Regions from separate parts of the Massilia sp. NBRC 108631 genome, predicted to be linked through region 1. Evidence: predicted binding sites of a transcription regulator. Region 1 holds the regulator's gene; the other holds the start of a gene.
The links. The regulator HrcA, encoded in region 1, represses chaperone genes, less so after heat shock. The targets are predictions, from matches to a motif close to TTAGCACTCNNNNNNNNNGAGTGCTAA.
Positions count from the first base shown of each region.

Region 2: rpoH (RNA polymerase sigma factor RpoH) is a predicted target of HrcA. The motif match lies at 6,899-6,925, and genes of this name have one in related genera.

Region 1 is NZ_BAAKJE010000152.1:8,213-16,456, reverse strand. It holds gene AC6H42_RS16710 (outer membrane protein assembly factor BamE) at 1-144, opposite strand, end outside; gene fur (ferric iron uptake transcriptional regulator) at 266-694, shown strand; gene hrcA (heat-inducible transcriptional repressor HrcA) at 744-1,760, opposite strand; gene AC6H42_RS16695 (HAD family hydrolase) at 1,798-2,517, opposite strand; gene AC6H42_RS16690 (metallophosphoesterase family protein) at 2,633-4,129, shown strand; gene AC6H42_RS16685 (hypothetical protein) at 4,277-4,867, shown strand; gene AC6H42_RS16680 (hypothetical protein) at 4,890-5,516, shown strand; gene rsmA (16S rRNA (adenine(1518)-N(6)/adenine(1519)-N(6))-dimethyltransferase RsmA) at 5,760-6,536, opposite strand; gene pdxA (4-hydroxythreonine-4-phosphate dehydrogenase PdxA) at 6,547-7,638, opposite strand; gene AC6H42_RS16665 (peptidylprolyl isomerase) at 7,662-8,244, opposite strand, start outside.
Region 2 is NZ_BAAKJE010000198.1:61,417-69,660, reverse strand. It holds gene AC6H42_RS21880 (cytochrome P450 family protein) at 1-968, shown strand, start outside; gene AC6H42_RS21875 (antibiotic biosynthesis monooxygenase family protein) at 965-1,309, shown strand; gene AC6H42_RS21870 (TonB-dependent siderophore receptor) at 1,337-3,421, opposite strand; gene ggt (gamma-glutamyltransferase) at 3,514-5,268, opposite strand; gene AC6H42_RS21860 (hypothetical protein) at 5,300-5,740, opposite strand; gene rpoH (RNA polymerase sigma factor RpoH) at 5,874-6,773, opposite strand; gene ftsX (permease-like cell division protein FtsX) at 7,118-8,032, opposite strand; gene AC6H42_RS21845 (cell division ATP-binding protein FtsE) at 8,029-8,244, opposite strand, start outside.

The DNA of each region.
Region 1 (8,244 bases):
CTGGGCGCCCTTGCCGGCCACCACCGCGTTGTCTTCGACCTTCAGGTCAGCCTTCTTTTCGCCCAGCGTGCTGAGCGAGGCGCAGCCGGAAACGGCCAGCGCAAGGCAAATCGCGCCCGCCGCGAGGGGCGTGCGGCGTTTCATAGTGTGCAACATGGACTGCGGTATAGCCTGGGTGATGCGCATAAATGACCTCAAATCGATTGAGCGGAAGTGCCAAAACACTATATGATAAAGCACATTGTCCCACACACGAGTAAGAAACATGAGCAACAACCCAACCGACCTGAAGGCAAGCGGCCTGAAAGCGACTTTACCGCGCCTGAAGATCCTCGACATTTTCCAGAATAGCCCGGTGCGCCACCTGACTGCGGAGGATGTTTACAAGATCCTGCTGGCGGACAATATGGATGTTGGCCTGGCAACGGTCTACCGTGTGCTGACCCAGTTCGAGCAGGCCGGCCTGCTGAACCGCAACCACTTCGAGACCGGCAAAGCCATCTTCGAGCTGAACGCCGGCTCGCACCATGACCACCTGGTGTGCCTGGACTGCGGCCGGGTGGAAGAATTCTTCGACGAAGAAATCGAGCAGCGCCAGCAAAGCATTGCCGAAGCGCGCGGCTTCAAGATCGCCGAGCACGCGCTGGCCATCTACGGCAACTGCGTCAAGACGGCCTGCCCGCACAAGCCGTAATTTCCTGAGTGGTTGGCGCGTGGTCGCCTAATGGCTGCCTGATGGTAGCCTAGTGGTTGCTGAGCGCGTTTGACAGCAGCTTGGCGGTGATATCGACGATCGGTATCACCCGCTCGTAAGCCATGCGCGTCGGCCCGATCACCCCCAGCGTGCCGACAATCTTGCCGTTCGCCTCGTACGGCGCGGTCACCACGCTCATCTCGTCCATCGGCACCAGGTTCGACTCGCCGCCGATGTAGATCTGCACGCCGGAAGCCTTGCTCGACACGTCCAGCAGCTGCATCAGGCCGGTCTTCTGCTCGAACATGTCGAACATCTGGCGCAGCGACGTCATGTTGGACGACAAGTCGCTCACCGACAGCAGGTTGCGCTCGCCGGAAATGACCATGTCGTCCGCGCTGTCGGCCATCGCTTCGCTGCCGGCCTCCACCGCCTGCTGCATCAGGCGTCCCATGTCGGTCTGCAGCTGGCGCAGCTCGCCCTGCATGCGTCCGCGCACTTCCTCCAGCGCCAGGCCGCTGTAATGCTGGTTGATGTAGTTGGCCGATTGCACCAGCTGGGCCGGCGTGTAGTCGACGTCGGTCAGCAGCATGCGGTTCTGCACGTCGCCGGCCGGGCTGACGATCACCAGCAGGATGCGCTTCTCCGACAGGCGCAGGAATTCAATCTGCTGGAACACCGACTCGTGGCGCGGTGCCATCACCACCCCGGCAAACTGGGACAGCGAGGACAGCATCTGCGCCGCGTTGGCGATCAGCTTTTGCGGCTGCTGGCTGGGCAGGCGCATGCGCGCCTCCACCGAGCTCTCGTCGATATGCTGCACCGTCAGCAGCGTGTCGACGAAGATGCGGTAGCCGCGCGGCGTGGGAATGCGGCCGGCCGAGGTGTGCGGGCTGGATACGTAGCCCAGCTCCTCCAGGTCCGCCATGATGTTGCGGATGGTGGCCGGGGACAGCTCCAGTCCCGAGATTTTCGACAGCGCGCGCGAGCCTACCGGCTGGCCGTCGGCAATGTAGCGCTCCACGAGCGCCTTGAGCAGGGTTTGGGCACGAATATCGAGTTGCATAGGGTTATTATGCACGCAGACGCGCGCTGGCTGTAGATCAATCTGCCAGCTGGGTCTCCAGCCAGTGCAGAAGTTCGTCGAATGTGGCGCAGACGGCGTCCGGCGCGATGCCGTGCGCCTCGGCCTCGGCCAGGGCGGCGGCGCCGCGCCGGTTCATCCACACCGCGCGCAGGCCGGCGCGCTGGGCGCCCTCCACGTCCAGTTTCAAATCGTCGCCGACATATACCGCCGCCGACGGCGGCACGTTCAGCACCCGGCACGCTTCCAGGAAAATGGCCGGGTCCGGCTTGGCGCTGCCGAAGTGGGCGGCCGCCAGCGACACCTTGAAATGGTGGGCCATGCCGACAACTTCAAGATCCGCGTTGCCGTTGGTGATGGTGCCCAGCACCAGGCGCTCCTTCAGCTTGAGCAGGCCGGGCAGCACATCATCGTACAGCTGGACGGCGTTGCGCGCGGCCGAGAAATGGCGCATGGCGCCGTCCAGGTGGCGCTCGTCCTCGCCCAGCTCAGCGAACGCCGCCTGCAGGCCGGCGCGGCGCAGGCTGGCCAGGTCCACGTGCAGCTCGGGGCGCTCGGCCAGCAGCGCCATGCGGCGCGCGCGCAGCTGGTCGATGGAGAACTGCTGCGCCACGCGCGGGGCGTGCTCGGCCAGCCAGGCGTGCAGGGTCACTTCGGCCTGGGCGATCACCGGGGCAATCGGCCACAGCGTGTCGTCCAGGTCGAACAGGATGGCTTTCGGGGGCATGCGGGCAGTCATGGCGGTATTGTCGCACGGCTGCGGCGGCATGGGGAGCACGCGGCGGCGCTGCGGTTGCGGTGCAAGGCAGGGCCAGCGCATGCTAAATTAGCGGATTGTCCACACGGAGTGTCCCTTGCCCCAACTGCCCGCCTTGCGCGCCCCCTCCCCGCTGCCATTGTCGCCGCTATGGCGGGCATGGCGGCCGCTGGCCGCGCTGGCCCAGCTGGCTTTGCTGGCAGCCTGTTCCCTCCAGCCCACGGCAGGGCCGGCACAGCTGTCCGCCCCGGCCGCACCGGACGCGCAGGGCGGCTACGCCGCCTACGTGCTGGTGGGCGAGTCCGGCGCCGTCGCGCGCGTGGTGCTCGACGCGGCAGCCTGCCCCGCCATCATGGTCGATGGCGCCAGCCGCCCGATGGCGCAGCGCGCCGCGCCGGCCACCCTGCCGCTGCGCCCCAACGCCACCAAGGGCGACGCCAAGCCCTCCGCCTTCCCGCTACGCGTGTGCGAAGCGGACCTGCCGCCCGGAGCCGACAGCGCCAGGGTGGAAGGGCCGGGCTTTGCCACCGCCTTGCCGCTGCCGCGCCCCGCGCCGCAGCGCATCGTCGTCATCGGCGACACCGGCTGCCGCCTTAAAAGGAGCGGCAACGAATTCCAGGACTGCAACGACCCGCAAGCCTACCCCTTCGCCACGGTGGCGGCGGCGGCGGCGGCCTGGAAGCCGGACCTGGTGGTGCACGTGGGCGACTACCACTACCGGGAAAGCCCCTGCCCGCCCGGCAAGGCGGGCTGCGCCGGCAGCCCCTACGGCTACGGCTGGGACACCTGGCGCGAAGACTTCTTCCGCCCCGGGGCCGCCCTGCTGGCGGCCGCGCCATGGGTCGTGGCGCGCGGCAACCACGAACACTGCGAGCGCGCCGGGCAGGGCTGGTGGCGCCTGCTCGACCCACGCCCCCTGCAGAGCGGCCGCGACTGCATCGATCCCGCACGCGACGGCGACGCCAACTACAGCGCGCCCTACGCCGTACCGCTGGGCGGCGGCGCCCAGCTGCTGGTGGCCGACACGGCTTCCACCACCTGGAAAGGGCTGAAACCGGGGGACACCGGCCACGAGCAATACCGCGCCACCTACCAGCGGCTGGACGGGCTGGCGCAGCAGGCCGAGTGGAACATCGCCGTGATGCACCACCCCATCCTGGGTGTGGGCGCCGAAGTCCAGCCAAACGGGGCGCTGGCCTGGCACCTGGGCGACCTCGGCCTGCAGCAAAGCTTCGGTTCGCTCAATCCGCAGCTGTTGCCGGCGCGGGTGCAGGCGCTGCTGTCCGGGCATGTGCACCTGTGGCAGCAGCTGAGCTTTTCCAGTGCGCACCCGACCCAGTTCGTGGCAGGCTTCTCCGGCACCGCCGAGGCCATGGCCCCGCTGCCGGCCAGGCTACCGGCCGGCATCACCCCGGCGCCCGGTGCGGTGGTCGATCAGTTCAGCAGCTGGATAGGCGGCTTCGGCTTCATGGCCATGGAGCGCGGCGCGCCGGGCGAGTGGAGTGTGACGGTGCACGACCGCCATGGCGCGATAAAAAACCGCTGCCGTATCAGCGGCCGACGCTCCGTATGCAGCGTGACACAAGTACAATAGCCGGTTTCGCATGTCAAAAGTCACAAGCTGTTACAAGTTGCCGGTTCCGGATGCACTAAAATAGGCGCCGATTGCGCCTCTTGCCTCCGCAGCCGCAAGGCCCGGCCTTCCTTACCTTTGTACCTACATCAGTATCTGGAGAGTTTTATGAAAAGTTTGACCTCGCGTTGCGGCGCCGCCCTGCTGTTGGCCAGCGCGCTGGCCGCTTGCGGCGGCAGCGACAGCGGCAGCCTGCCGGTGAGCGGCAGCATTATCGGCCTGAACCGTGCCGGCCTGATCCTGAGCAACGGCGGCAAGCAGCTGGTGATCGACGGCGCGCCGTCCAGCTTCTCCTTCCCCGACCTGCTGGCGCCGGACACCGCGTTCGAAGTGAAGGTCGACAAGAGCCCGGACGGCCAGACTTGCCTGCCGAGCAACAACAAGAACAAGATCAACTACTACACCTACAGCACCACGGTGATCACCTGCTCCACCGAGCCGTTTGCGCTGGGCGGCACGGTTAGCGGCCTGACCGGCGCCGGCCTGGCATTGGCCAACGGCGACAACACGGTAGCCATCCTGCCTGGCGCCACCACGTTCACCTTCCCGGTCCCGGTGCCGAACGGCGCGCCGTACGGCGTGACCGTGCTCACGCAGCCGGCCGGGCAGAACTGCACCGTCGCCAACGGCACTGCGGCCAAGATGCCGATGGCCGCCGTCAACACCGTCGCCGTGACCTGCGTGAACAAACCTGCGTGATCAAACAAGCCTGGAGCAATACATGAAAGCATTCCCTGTACGCACTACCGCTGCGGCGGCCCTGCTGCTGGCGCTGAGCGCCTGCGGCGGCAAAGCGTCGTTCGACGTGGCCGGCGTGTTCGTCACCAGCCAAGGCGTTTCGCAGCCGATGGCCAATAGCGGCCTGGTGCTGCAAAACGGCAGCGACAACCTGCCGGTGCCGGTGGGCGCCACCACCTTCAAGTTCGGCAACAGCATTTCCTACGGTACCGCCTACGACATCAAGGTGCTGAAGCAGCCGGACCACATGACGTGCAGCGTGGTCAACGGCAGCGGTTCGGCCGGCCACACCGCCTCCATCTCGGCCAGCGTAATCTGCACCCAGAACACCTACACCATAGGCGGCACGGTCACCGGCATCACCGGCGACTACAACGTCAAGCTGACCAACGGCAGCCTGGGCGGCCAGGTCCTGCTGACCAAGGACACGCCGAACTTCACCTTCGGCACCCCGGTCGCGGATGGCCAGGCCTACGGCGTGTCCGTGCTGGAAATCACCTCGGTCACGGTCAGCCCGGTCAAGCTGGGCTGCAGCGTTGCCAATGGCACCGACGTGATGGGCAACGCCCCGCGCGCCAACATCGTGGTGACCTGCGCACCGACGCCGTAAGAAGGAGCGGGGAGATATAAATTAGCAGAATAACTGGTATCGCCAAAATAAATTGGCGATATATTCTGCGGCGCAGCATAATGCACCTGTCTCCTCCATTTCTTCCCAAAGAATTGGATTTAGCCCGCTCCCTGAGCGGGCTTTTTTTTTTGCTTGCTCCAACGCAAAATGGGGTCAGGGTTAATTATCTATGCGTGGATTGCATAGATAATTAACCCTGACCCCATTTTGGGGTTGGGAAAGTTAGACCGGTTTCAGCAAGTTGGCGAGGGCGACGTAGCCTTCCAGTGCGACCGTCTCGGGGCGGGCGGTGGGGTCGATGCCGGCGGCGCGGATCTGCTCTTCGGTGAACATGCCGGACAGGCAGTTGCGGATCACCTTGCGGCGCTGGGAGAACGCCTTCTGCACCACCGCTTCCAGGGTCTCGCGGTCGCACGGCAGCGGCTTGGCCACCGGGATCATGCGCACGATGGCCGAATCGACCTTTGGCGGCGGGTCGAACGCTTCCGGCGGCACCACGAACAGCAGGTCCATGTGGTAGCGCCATTGCAGCATCACCGACAGCCGGCCATATACCTTGCTGCCCGGCTCGGCCACCATGCGCTCGACCACTTCTTTTTGCAGCATGAAGTGCTGGTCCTGCACCTGCGGCGCGAAGTCGGCCAGGTGGAACAGCAGCGGGCTGGAGATGTTGTACGGCAGGTTGCCGACCACCCGCAGCTTTTGCCCTGCCGGCACCGGGATGCTGCCGAAGTCGAACTTGAGCGCGTCGCCGGAGTGGATGGTCAGCTTGTCGCGCGGGTATTTCTTTTCCAGCCGCGCCACCAGGTCGCGGTCCAGCTCGACCACGTGCATGTGGGGCAACGAACGCAGCAGCTGGTCGGTCATCGCGGCCAGCCCAGGGCCGATTTCCACCATGGCGTCGCCGGGGCGCGGGTTGATGGATTCGGTGATGCTGGACAGGACGTTGTCGTCGTGCAGGAAGTTCTGGCCGAAGCGTTTGCGTGCGATGTGTTTCATGGTTGTTCTTTTAAATGTGGTGAGCGGCGCCGGCCATGGCGGCGGCCGCGGCGATGGCCGCTTCCATGCTGCCGCATTCGGCGCGGCCCAGGCCTTGCGCGGCCAGGTCGAGCGCGGTGCCGTGGTCGACCGAGGTGCGGATCAGCGGCAGGCCGAGCGTGATGTTGATGCCGCGCCCGAAGGTGGCGTATTTGAGCACCGGCAGGCCCTGGTCGTGGTACATGGCCAGCACGCAGTCGGCGTCGCACAGGTATTTGGGCTGGAACAGGGTGTCGGCCGGATAGGGGCCGCTGGCGGCGATGCCGCGCCCCTGCGCCGCCGCGATGGCCGGGGCCACCACGTCGAGGTCTTCGCGCCCCAGGTAACCGTTTTCGCCCGCGTGCGGGTTCAGGCCGGCCACCAGGATGCGCGGCGCGGCGATGCCGAATTTAGTCTTCAGGTCGTGCGCGATGATGTCCAGCGTGGTGCCCAGGCTGTCCACCGTCAGCGCGCCGGCGACATCCTTGAGCGGCAAATGGGTGGTGGCCAGGGCCACCCGCAGCGGCGGCTGCGGCGCCTCGCCGGCCGGCGGCAGCGGTTGCCCGGCCAGCATCATCACCACTTGCGCGGTGCCGGTTTTTTCGGCGAAGTATTCGGTGTGGCCGGAGAACGGCACGCCGGCGTCGTTGATGGTGCTCTTTTGCAGCGGCGCCGTGGCCACCGCGTCGAACCAGCCGGCGCCGATGCCTTCGATGGCCGCGTCCAGCGTGGCCAGCACGGCGCGGCCGTTTTCCTTGTCCAGCGTGCCGGGCACCACGTGCGCGGCCAGCGGCACGTCGATCACGCTGACGGTGCCGGGGCCGAAGTGCGGCAGGCCGCCGTTGCGCACCGCCTGCAGCGACAGCGCGGACAGCCGGATCTCGGGGTCGATATAGCTGGCCGTCATGGCCAGGAAGGCGGCGTCGCCCAGCAGCACGCAATTGACTTCCTTGCGCATGGCCCAGGCGGCGCGGATGGAAATTTCCGGACCGATGCCGGCCGGTTCGCCCACCGTGACCGCAATGGCCGGGCGGGCGCCGGGGGGGCGCACTCTGGGGCGCCCGGATTGCAGAGTGGCGCTCATCGAGGCTCCCCTTCCCTGGTGGATTATTTCAGGTCGTCGCCGCGGTACTCGACGTAGGCGCGGTCGCGTACCTGGCGCTGCCAGTCTTCGGCCGCTTCCTCGGTCTTGCGTTCGCGGATGGCGTTGCGGGCGGCGGTGCGCTGCTTCTCTTTCGACAGGTCGTCGGTCTTGCGCTCGAGCACTTCGATCAGGTGGTAGCCGAAACTGGTTTCCACCGGGGCGCTCACTTCGCCGATCTTCAGGCCGTTCATGGCCGCCTCGAACTCCGGCAGCGTGTCGCCCGGCATCAGCCAGCCCAGGTCGCCGCCCTTGGAAGCCGAGGTGTCGTTCGACTGCAGGCGCGCCAGGTCTTCGAACTTGGCGGCCTTGTTGTCCAGGCGCTCCTTCAGGTCTTCCAGCTTGCGCTTGGCGTCGGCCGCGCTGGTGCTGGGGGTGACCTTGATCAGGATGTGGCGCGCGCGGGTCTGCGTCACGGCCGCCGCCGCCTGGGCTTCGGCCATGCTGCGCTTTTCGCTCAGCTTCAGGATGTGGAAGGCGCCCACGCTTTTCATCACCGGCGTGACCTGGCCCGGCTTGAGTTTTTCCAGCGCTTCGGCGAACAGCGGC
Region 2 (8,244 bases), on a different contig from region 1:
CGGCGCCGAAGGTGGTCTTGCAGCGCGCGCTGGCGGGGCTGGACTTGGCTGCTGTCGGCACCCGTGCGGGCGAGTTGGCGCGTGGGCTGGTCGATGCGGAGCGCATTGCCGCAGCCGTGGGGGCGGACCTGGGTGCGCTTGCAATAGCAGGCGCAGGCGCAGCAGCCGTTGCTGGCGCTGGTGCGCGGCAAGCGCTTGGACCGGCGGCGCTGTCGGCGTGGATGTTTGCGGCGCCGGTGCAGACCGTCGCCAGCCTGCTTGGCTTCCGGGACGCCCAGCTGCCGCAGGTGGCGGCGTGGATGGGCCAGTTCGTGGCTTGCCTGTCGCCGCTCAGCAGCGCGGAGCAGATCGCTGCAGCGCACGGCGCGGCGCTGGCGCTGCTGGGCAGCTTCAAGGCCATGTTGCAGTCGTCGGCGCCGCCGGAAGGCTGCCTGCTCGCGGCAGTGCTGAGCGAAGCCGATGCGGCGGGATGGAACAATGCCAACGCCATCCTGGCGAACCTGGTGGGCCTGCTGTCGCAAACCTGCGAGGCGACGGCTGGGCTGATCGGCAACAGCATCGTGGCGCTGATGCGCGAACCGGCCAAGGCCGCGCTGCCTGCCGCTGCGCTGGTGGCCCGCGTGATGCGCGACGACCCGCCAATCCAGAACACGCGCCGCTTTGCCGCGCAGCACGTCAGCATAGGCGGCGCGCGCATCGAAGCGGGGCAAGCGATACTGGTGCTGCTGGCCGCAGCGTCGCGGCAAAGTATGCAGCAGAACATGCAGCAAGGACGGCAGGACGGCCATGCCTTTGGCTACGGCCAGGGCGCGCACGCTTGTCCCGGCCAGGTGCTGTCGCAAACCATTGCCGCCGCCGCGCTGGAGGCGCTGCTGCAAGCAGGCCCGTTGGCGCCCATGGCATGGCGTTACCGGCCTTCGGTGAACGCCCGCATTCCCGAATTCATTGAAGCAGAGGAGACCGCATGATCGCCGTGATATTCGAAGTCTGGCCCAGGGCCGAACACAAGCAGGAATACCTTGACATCGCCGCCAGCCTGCGCCCGCTGCTGGAGCAGGTGGACGGCTTCATCTCAATCGAGCGCTTCCAGAGCTTGAGTGAGCCGGGCAAGCTGCTGTCGCTGTCGTTCTTCCGTGACGAGGCGGCCATAGCGCAATGGCGCCAGCTGGAAGCGCACCGCGCCGCGCAGTCGGCGGGACGCGCAGGCATCTTTGAAGACTACCGCCTGCGCATCGCCGCCGTGGCGCGCGACTACGGCATGAACGAACGCGCGCAGGCGCCTGCGGACAGCCGCAGCCGCCACGCCTGAAGCCGCGCCGGCGCGCGCGGCGCGCACTTAATACTTCCAGGTCAGCGTGGCGCTCGCGTTGCGCGGCGCCGCGTAGTAGCCCTGGCTCCAGTACAGGCTGGTCAGGTACTTCTTGTCCGCCACGTTGGCAACGTTCAGGCGCAGGCTGAGCTGGTTGCTCAATTCGTACTGCGCCATCAGCCCCAGCACGGCATAGCCGCCCTGGCGGATCACGATGGCGTCCGCCTCGTCGCGGTGGGTGCCGTCCTGCCAGCTGGCGGTGGCGCCCACTTTCAACGCCGGCAGCGCCGGCACCTGGTACGTGGCGGACATGCGCAGGGTGCGGCGCGGCAGGTAGGTTTTGGCCGCCTTGCCGGCCGCATCCTCGATCGACATCACCGTGAAGCCGGCGGTCGCCTGCAGGCCGCGCGCCAGTTCGCCGGACAGGTCGAATTCCACGCCCTGCGATTCGGCGTCCACCCCACGGTGGTAAGCCTTCGGACCGACGTAGCCGGCCTGCTCGGCGGTATTCTGCTGCCTGGTCTTGAAGACCGAAGCGGCGGCGCTCAGGCGTTTGTCGAACCATTCGCTCTTCAAACCCAGTTCCGCCGTCTTGCCGCGCATCGGGTCCAGGGTCTGGCCGTCGATATCGGTCTCGCTTTGTGGATTGAAGATCTCCGTGTAGCTGCCGTAGGCCGACAGATTGGGCGTCAGGTCCACCACCAGGCCCGCGTAGGGCGTGCTCTTGCTGGCCGATTTGAAGCGGCTAAGGCCGTAGGCGGTGCCCGCGCTGTCGGCCTTGGTGCGGCTGATGCCGCCCACCAGCTTCACATTGTCGGCCAGGTTGAAGCGCGCCGCCATGAACACGCCCTTGCGCTTGTCCTGGTACGAGCTGCCGTCGATGGCGGCGTCCCACGACGGTTCGGGATAGGCGCCGTGCCAGTCCGGCAGCGCGGGCAATGCCGTGCCGATGCCTTGGCCGTAGTGCGAGATGTCGTCGATGCTGGACTTGGACCAGTTGCCGCCGACACTCAGCTCGTGCTGGCGGCCGCCGAGACTGAACTGGCCGCCGGCGCTGGCGTTGAGCAGGGTCTGCTTGTTGTCCGAATCGTACAGCGAGGGATAGGCGTACAGGCCGAGGCCGGTGCCGCGCTCGGGCAGGCCGTACACGTAGAACAGTTTGCCGCGCTGGATGGCGGTGTTGCGCGACAGCGTGGCCTGCGCGTGCCAGCCGTTGCCGAACTGGTGCACCAGTTCGGCGAAGCTGCGCTTGTCGCCGGTCTTGTTGCGCGCCCAGCTGGTGGAAGTGCTGGTGCCGCTGCCGAAGTCTACCGGGGTGCCGTCGCTGTAGGTCAGCGGCAGCGCGCCCCACAGGCCGCCGCGTGTTTTCTGGCGCTGGTCCGTGTGGCCGGCAGTGAGCGTGGTGCCGGACGCGAGGCGCGCTTCCACGATCGCGTACAGCACATTGCGGTCCTTGCTGTAGCGGTCCAGGTAGGAGTCGCCCTCGTCGTGCACGGCGATCACGCGCGCGGTCACGGTGCCGGCCGCGTTGAGCGCACCGGACAGGTCGCCCTGCACGCGGCGCTGATTCCACGAGCCGATGGTGGCCGAGGCCGACGCCTGCGTGCTGGCGGTGGGGCGCTTGCGGATGAAGTTGACCGTGGCGGACGGGTTGCCGGTGCCGGACATCAGGCCGTTGGCGCCGCGCACGATGTCGATGCGCTCGTACAGCGCGGTGTCGATGTCGCCGCCCACGTTGCCGAACACGAAGGGGACGCCGACGCCGTCGTACTGGAAATTGGTGATGTCGAAGCCGCGCGCGGTGTAGTAGGTGCGGTCGGTTTCGATCTTCTCCACCGTGACGCCGGGGGTGTTTTGCAGCACGTCGCTGATGGTGTTGAGCTGGAAGTCGTCCATGCGCGCGCGCGTGACTACCGACACCGATTGCGGGGTGTCGCGCAGCGACAGCTCAAGGCCGGTGGAGGACGCGCTCTTGCGGGCGGCATAGCTGTCACTGCTGTCGCTGTCGCCCTTGATGACGACGGTCGGCATGATGGCCTCGTCGGCGGCCTGGGCGTGCAGGCAGGTGAGGGCGGCGGCGATGGCGAGGCAGTGCAGGCGTGGAACGGACATGGCTTCTTTCTATAAATGCAAATGATAATGATTCGCAATTATATCAAGAAAAGGGGAAGCGGACTTCCCAAGTTGTCTGCCCCCTGGCTGGCCTAGTGCCCCTTTTTCTGCACCAGCGCGCTGCCCACGCCGTGGCGCTTGCCCTCGCTGGCGGCGGTCACGGTGCCGTCGGCATTGAACAGCAGCGCGTTGGCCGCGCCGATTTCGTGCGCGGCGGCGCTCCATTGCTGGCCGTATTTTTCCAGCGACCGGGCGGCGTCGCTGCCGCCGAAGCCCGGCTCGATGTCGGTCATGGCGTTGTTGCGCTGGGACAGGCGCGGCGCGTCCAGCGCCTGGTCCATGCCCATGCCCAGGTCGATGTGGTTGACGATGGTTTGCAGCACCGTGGTGATGATGGTGGAGCCGCCCGGGCTGCCGATCGAGAACGCCGGCTTGCCGTTGCGGAACGCCAGCGTGGGCGACATGCTGCTGCGCGGGCGCTTGCCTGCTTCCGGCACGTTGGGATGCGGGCCGCTGAAGTCGAAGTCCGTCATCTCGTTATTGAGCAGGAAGCCGTAGCCCGGCACGGTGATGCCGCTACCGCCCCAGGATTCGATGGTGAAGGTGTAGGAGACGATGTTGCCCTCCTTGTCCGACACGGTCAGGTGCGTGGTGTGCGCGCCCTCGGCCAGCAGCTTGGCGTTGGCCGGGCGCAGCGGCACGCTCTGGTCGTTCTGGAACGGGTAGGGATCGCCCGCGTCGGCGTGCGCCGCGGCCCGCTGGGGATTGATCAGTTCGCGCCGCCGCGCGGCGTAGTCTTTGCTCAGCAGGCCCTGCACCGGCGCCTCCAGGTACTCGGGGTCGGCCAGGTAGGCGTTGCGGTCGGCGAAGGCGAGGCGGCTGGCTTCCAGGTACAAGTGCTCCACCTTGTCGCGCGGCATGGACCTCAGGTCGTAGCCTTCCAGGATATTGAGCGCCTCGGCCACCGCCACGCCGCCGCTGCTGGGCAGGGGCATGCCGTAGATGTCGTAGCCGCGATAGGTCGAGCGCAGCGGCTGGCGGATCCGGGCTTCATAGTTGGCCAGGTCGGCCATGGTCATGGCGCCGGCCCGGACCTTGCCGCCAGGCTGGTTGACGGTGTCGACGATGGCGCGTGCGATCTTGCCTTCATAAAACACCTTGATGCCGCCCGCCGCCAGTTCGCGGTAGGCCCTGGCCAGGTCCGGGTTGCGCAGCAGGCTGCCCGCCGGCAGCGCCTTGCCGTCCTTCAAGTAGAGCTTGGCCGTGGCGGGGAACAGCTGGAACTTGCTCTGGTTGGACGCCACCAGGCTGGAGAAATTGGCGTTTACCCGGAAGCCGTCCGCCGCCACCTTGATGGCCGGCTGCAGCACCTTCTTCAGCGGCATGGAGCCGTAGCGCTCCAGCGCCTCGTGCCAGCCGCGCACCGTGCCCGGCACGCCGACCGACATGCCGCTGGCCAGGGTCTGTTCGAAGTCGAGCGGCTTGCCGTCCTGCTGGAATATGGTGGGCTGGAAATTGGCCGGCGCCGTTTCGCGGTGGTCGATGGTGATGACGCGCTTGTCCCTGGCCAGGTAAATCATCATGAAGCCGCCGCCGCCGATGCCGCAGCTGAACGGATCGGTCACGCCCAGCGTGGCCGCCGCCGCAACCGCCGCGTCGACCGCGTTGCCGCCCTGGTTGAGGATGGCCAGGGCCGACTGGCTGGCCTGTTCGCTGATGGTGGCGACGGCGCCGCCGGTGCCGGTGGCGACCGGGCCCTTGGCCCAGGCGGGCGGGGCCATGGCGGCGCTGATGATGATGGTGGAAACAAGCAGGGAAGGGAGGGCGCGGCGGGCTGGTGAAGTCATGGGCACTCTTATCGGTAGCAAGGCTTGGGGGCTAGGAAATATCCACCCGCAAGCTTACCCGATAAGTTGGCGCAGGAGCATGGACTGCGGGCGGGTCCGGCGGTTCCAGGCCGGTCAGCGTAAAGCGCAGGCCTTGCTGGGTTGCGGTATTGCTACCGCCCGGCATCTTCTCGGCCAGTACGAAGTTGCTGGCGTTACCATTGTTGGTCAGCACAAAGCTGTAGCTGATATACCCCTCCCACACGCACACGGCGCCGGTCTTGCAGCGGCTGTCGTTGACGCGTTCCAGTTTCAGCGTGGCGGTGGGCGTCAGCGCCACGCTCTGGCCCGCCGTCAAGGTATAGGTGGCGCTTTTGCGCTTGGGTGCCGGCGGTGTCTCGCTCCCGCCGCCGTTCTGCGCCACCACGCTGCACGCGGCAACGATGCCGAAGCCGGCGAAGCAGGTAAGAAGGCTGATGATTCTGAGCTGCATATTCGTTCTCCTGTCTGGATCAAAATATTAGCTAAAACACATCAATTGCGGCGCACGCTTGCCCGAATGAAAGACAAAGGGTCAGGGTTAATGATTAATTAACCCTGACCCCATTTGTCGGTAAAGCAATTGCTTACACGTAGGCGGCGAGCGCGCCTTTCATTTTTTTCAGCGCGGCCGACTCGATCTGGCGGATGCGCTCAGCCGAGACGCCGAACTCGTCGGCCAGCGTGTGCAGCGTGGCGCCGGAGCCGTCGTCGTTGGCCAGCCAGCGCGCTTCGACGATGCGGCGCGAACGCGGGTCGAGCTTGCCCAGCGCCGTTTCCAGGCCTTCGGAATGCAGGCGCGTCACTTGCTCGGCTTCCAGCACGCGGGTCGGCTCGCTTTGCTCGGAGGACAGGTAGGCGATGGGCGCGAACTTGTCGTCTTCGTCGTCGGTTGGCGATTCCAGCGCGATGTCGCGGCCGCTCAGGCGCGTTTCCATCTCGATCACTTCTTCGCGCTTGACGTCCAGCAGCTTGGCCAGCTGGTCGATCTGCGTGGGCGACATGGCGTCCAGGCCGGTCTTGTGGCTGCGCAGGTTGAAGAACAGCTTGCGCTGGGCCTTGGTGGTGGCCACTTTGACCAGGCGCCAGTTCTTCAGGATGTACTCGTGGATTTCCGCCTTGATCCAGTGCATCGCGTAGGACACCAGGCGCACGCCCTGGTCGGCGTCGAAACGCTTGACGGCTTTCATCAGGCCGATATTGCCTTCCTGGATCAGGTCGGCGTGCGGCAGGCCGTAGCCCAGATAGCCGCGCGCGATCGACACCACCAGGCGCAGGTGCGACAGCACCAGCTCCTGCGCGGCGCCCAGGTCGTTGTTTTCCTTGAGGCTGCGGCCGAGGCGCTTCTCGTCTTCAGGCGTGAGCATAGGCAGGCGGTTCACCGCCGAAATGTAGGCGTCCAGGTTGCCCAGGTTGCCAGTGAATCCCAGTCCCAGTGCCATGGCATTCTTATTGGCTGGTACCAATGCGGCAGGTGCGGTCATCATAGTCATTTTTGTTTCCTCGCTCGTCGAACACGGAATGTTTCGGATTCTTGCATCTTGCTGGATACGTCTTAAACTCAGCTTAATCTTGCTCTAATGCATGAGTTAAGGTATCAGTTGGACATATATTAGCACTCTCAATCGGTGAGTGCCAATCGCCAGTTGCAATGCCCCTGATAGTGGTAATGCTATGGGGCGATTCTATTCGATGGTTTTTGACAAAGGCGCGGCAAACCGCCTTGTGTTTGCGAAACGTCAATACGGACAGGATAGCGGGGGGAGGCGGCGCGGACTGTGCGTGAACGCACTTTGGGCGGGTGAGCGCAGCGCGCGTAACCCGCCTCAGCTCAGTTCAGGCGGGCCAGGTGGCGCTGCACCGACAGCACCGCGCCGGTCAGGCCGAGTATGGCGGACACGGCCAGCAGGGCGGCCATCGGCAGCGGCTCGAGCGCGGCCAGCTGGAATTCGGACGCGTACAGGCGGGCGAACTCGGCAATAGCCTTGTTCAACGGCTGCAGCGCCAGCGCCACCGCGCCCAGCGCCACGCCGCCGGCGCACAGGCCCAGCAGCGCGCCGGTGTAGTAGAACGGACGGTGGATGAAGGTGTCGGTGGCGCCGATCAGCTTGGACACCAGGATTTCCTCGCGCTGCGTCAGCACCTGCAGGCGGATGGTGTTGAACACCACCGCCACCACCACGGTGCCCAGCGTGGCCGCCAGCAGCAGCAGGGCCAGCTTGAGGACGCCGATCAGCGCGGCCAGGCGCTTGACCCAGGTCGAGTCGATCTGCACCGTGTCCACGCCGGGCAGGGCGCGCATCTGTTCGGCCAGCAGGTCCACGTCCAGCCCGGCCGCCGCGCTGCGGAAGGCGTCCAGCTTGACGATGTAGCTGTCCGGCAGCGGATTTTCGCCCAGGGTGGCGATCACGTCCGACAGGCCGCTCTTGCCTTTCAGGTTGTCCAGCGCCTTTTCGCGCGGCACGAAGATGATCTTGGCGTCCTTCATCAGTTCGCGCAGCGGCGTGGCCAGCGCGGCCGATTGCTCGCGCGCCACGTCCTGCTTCATGAACAGGCTGATTTCCGGATCGACCGACATCTGTTCGGACAGCGGGCGCACATTGTCCAGCAGGGTCAGCCCCATGAAGGGCAGCGCCAGGGCGATGGCCACCACCAGGATGTTGAACAGGAAACTGCCGGGCGCCTTGCGCAGGTGCACCAGCGCGGCGCCCAGCGCGAAGCCGTGTTGACGGAACCAGCTGCTCATGCTGCCACCTCCTGCGCCGTGGCGGCGTCGATGCTTTGCAGCTGGCCCTGTTTCAAATGGATTACGCGCGCCGCGCCGGCCAGCACCTGGTCGTCGTGGGTGGAAATCAGGCAGGTCACGCCCACCGAGTGGAAGGCGCGCAGCGCGTCCAGCACGCGGTCGGCGCTGGCGCGGTCCAGGTTGGCGGTCGGCTCGTCGGCCAGGATGATTTG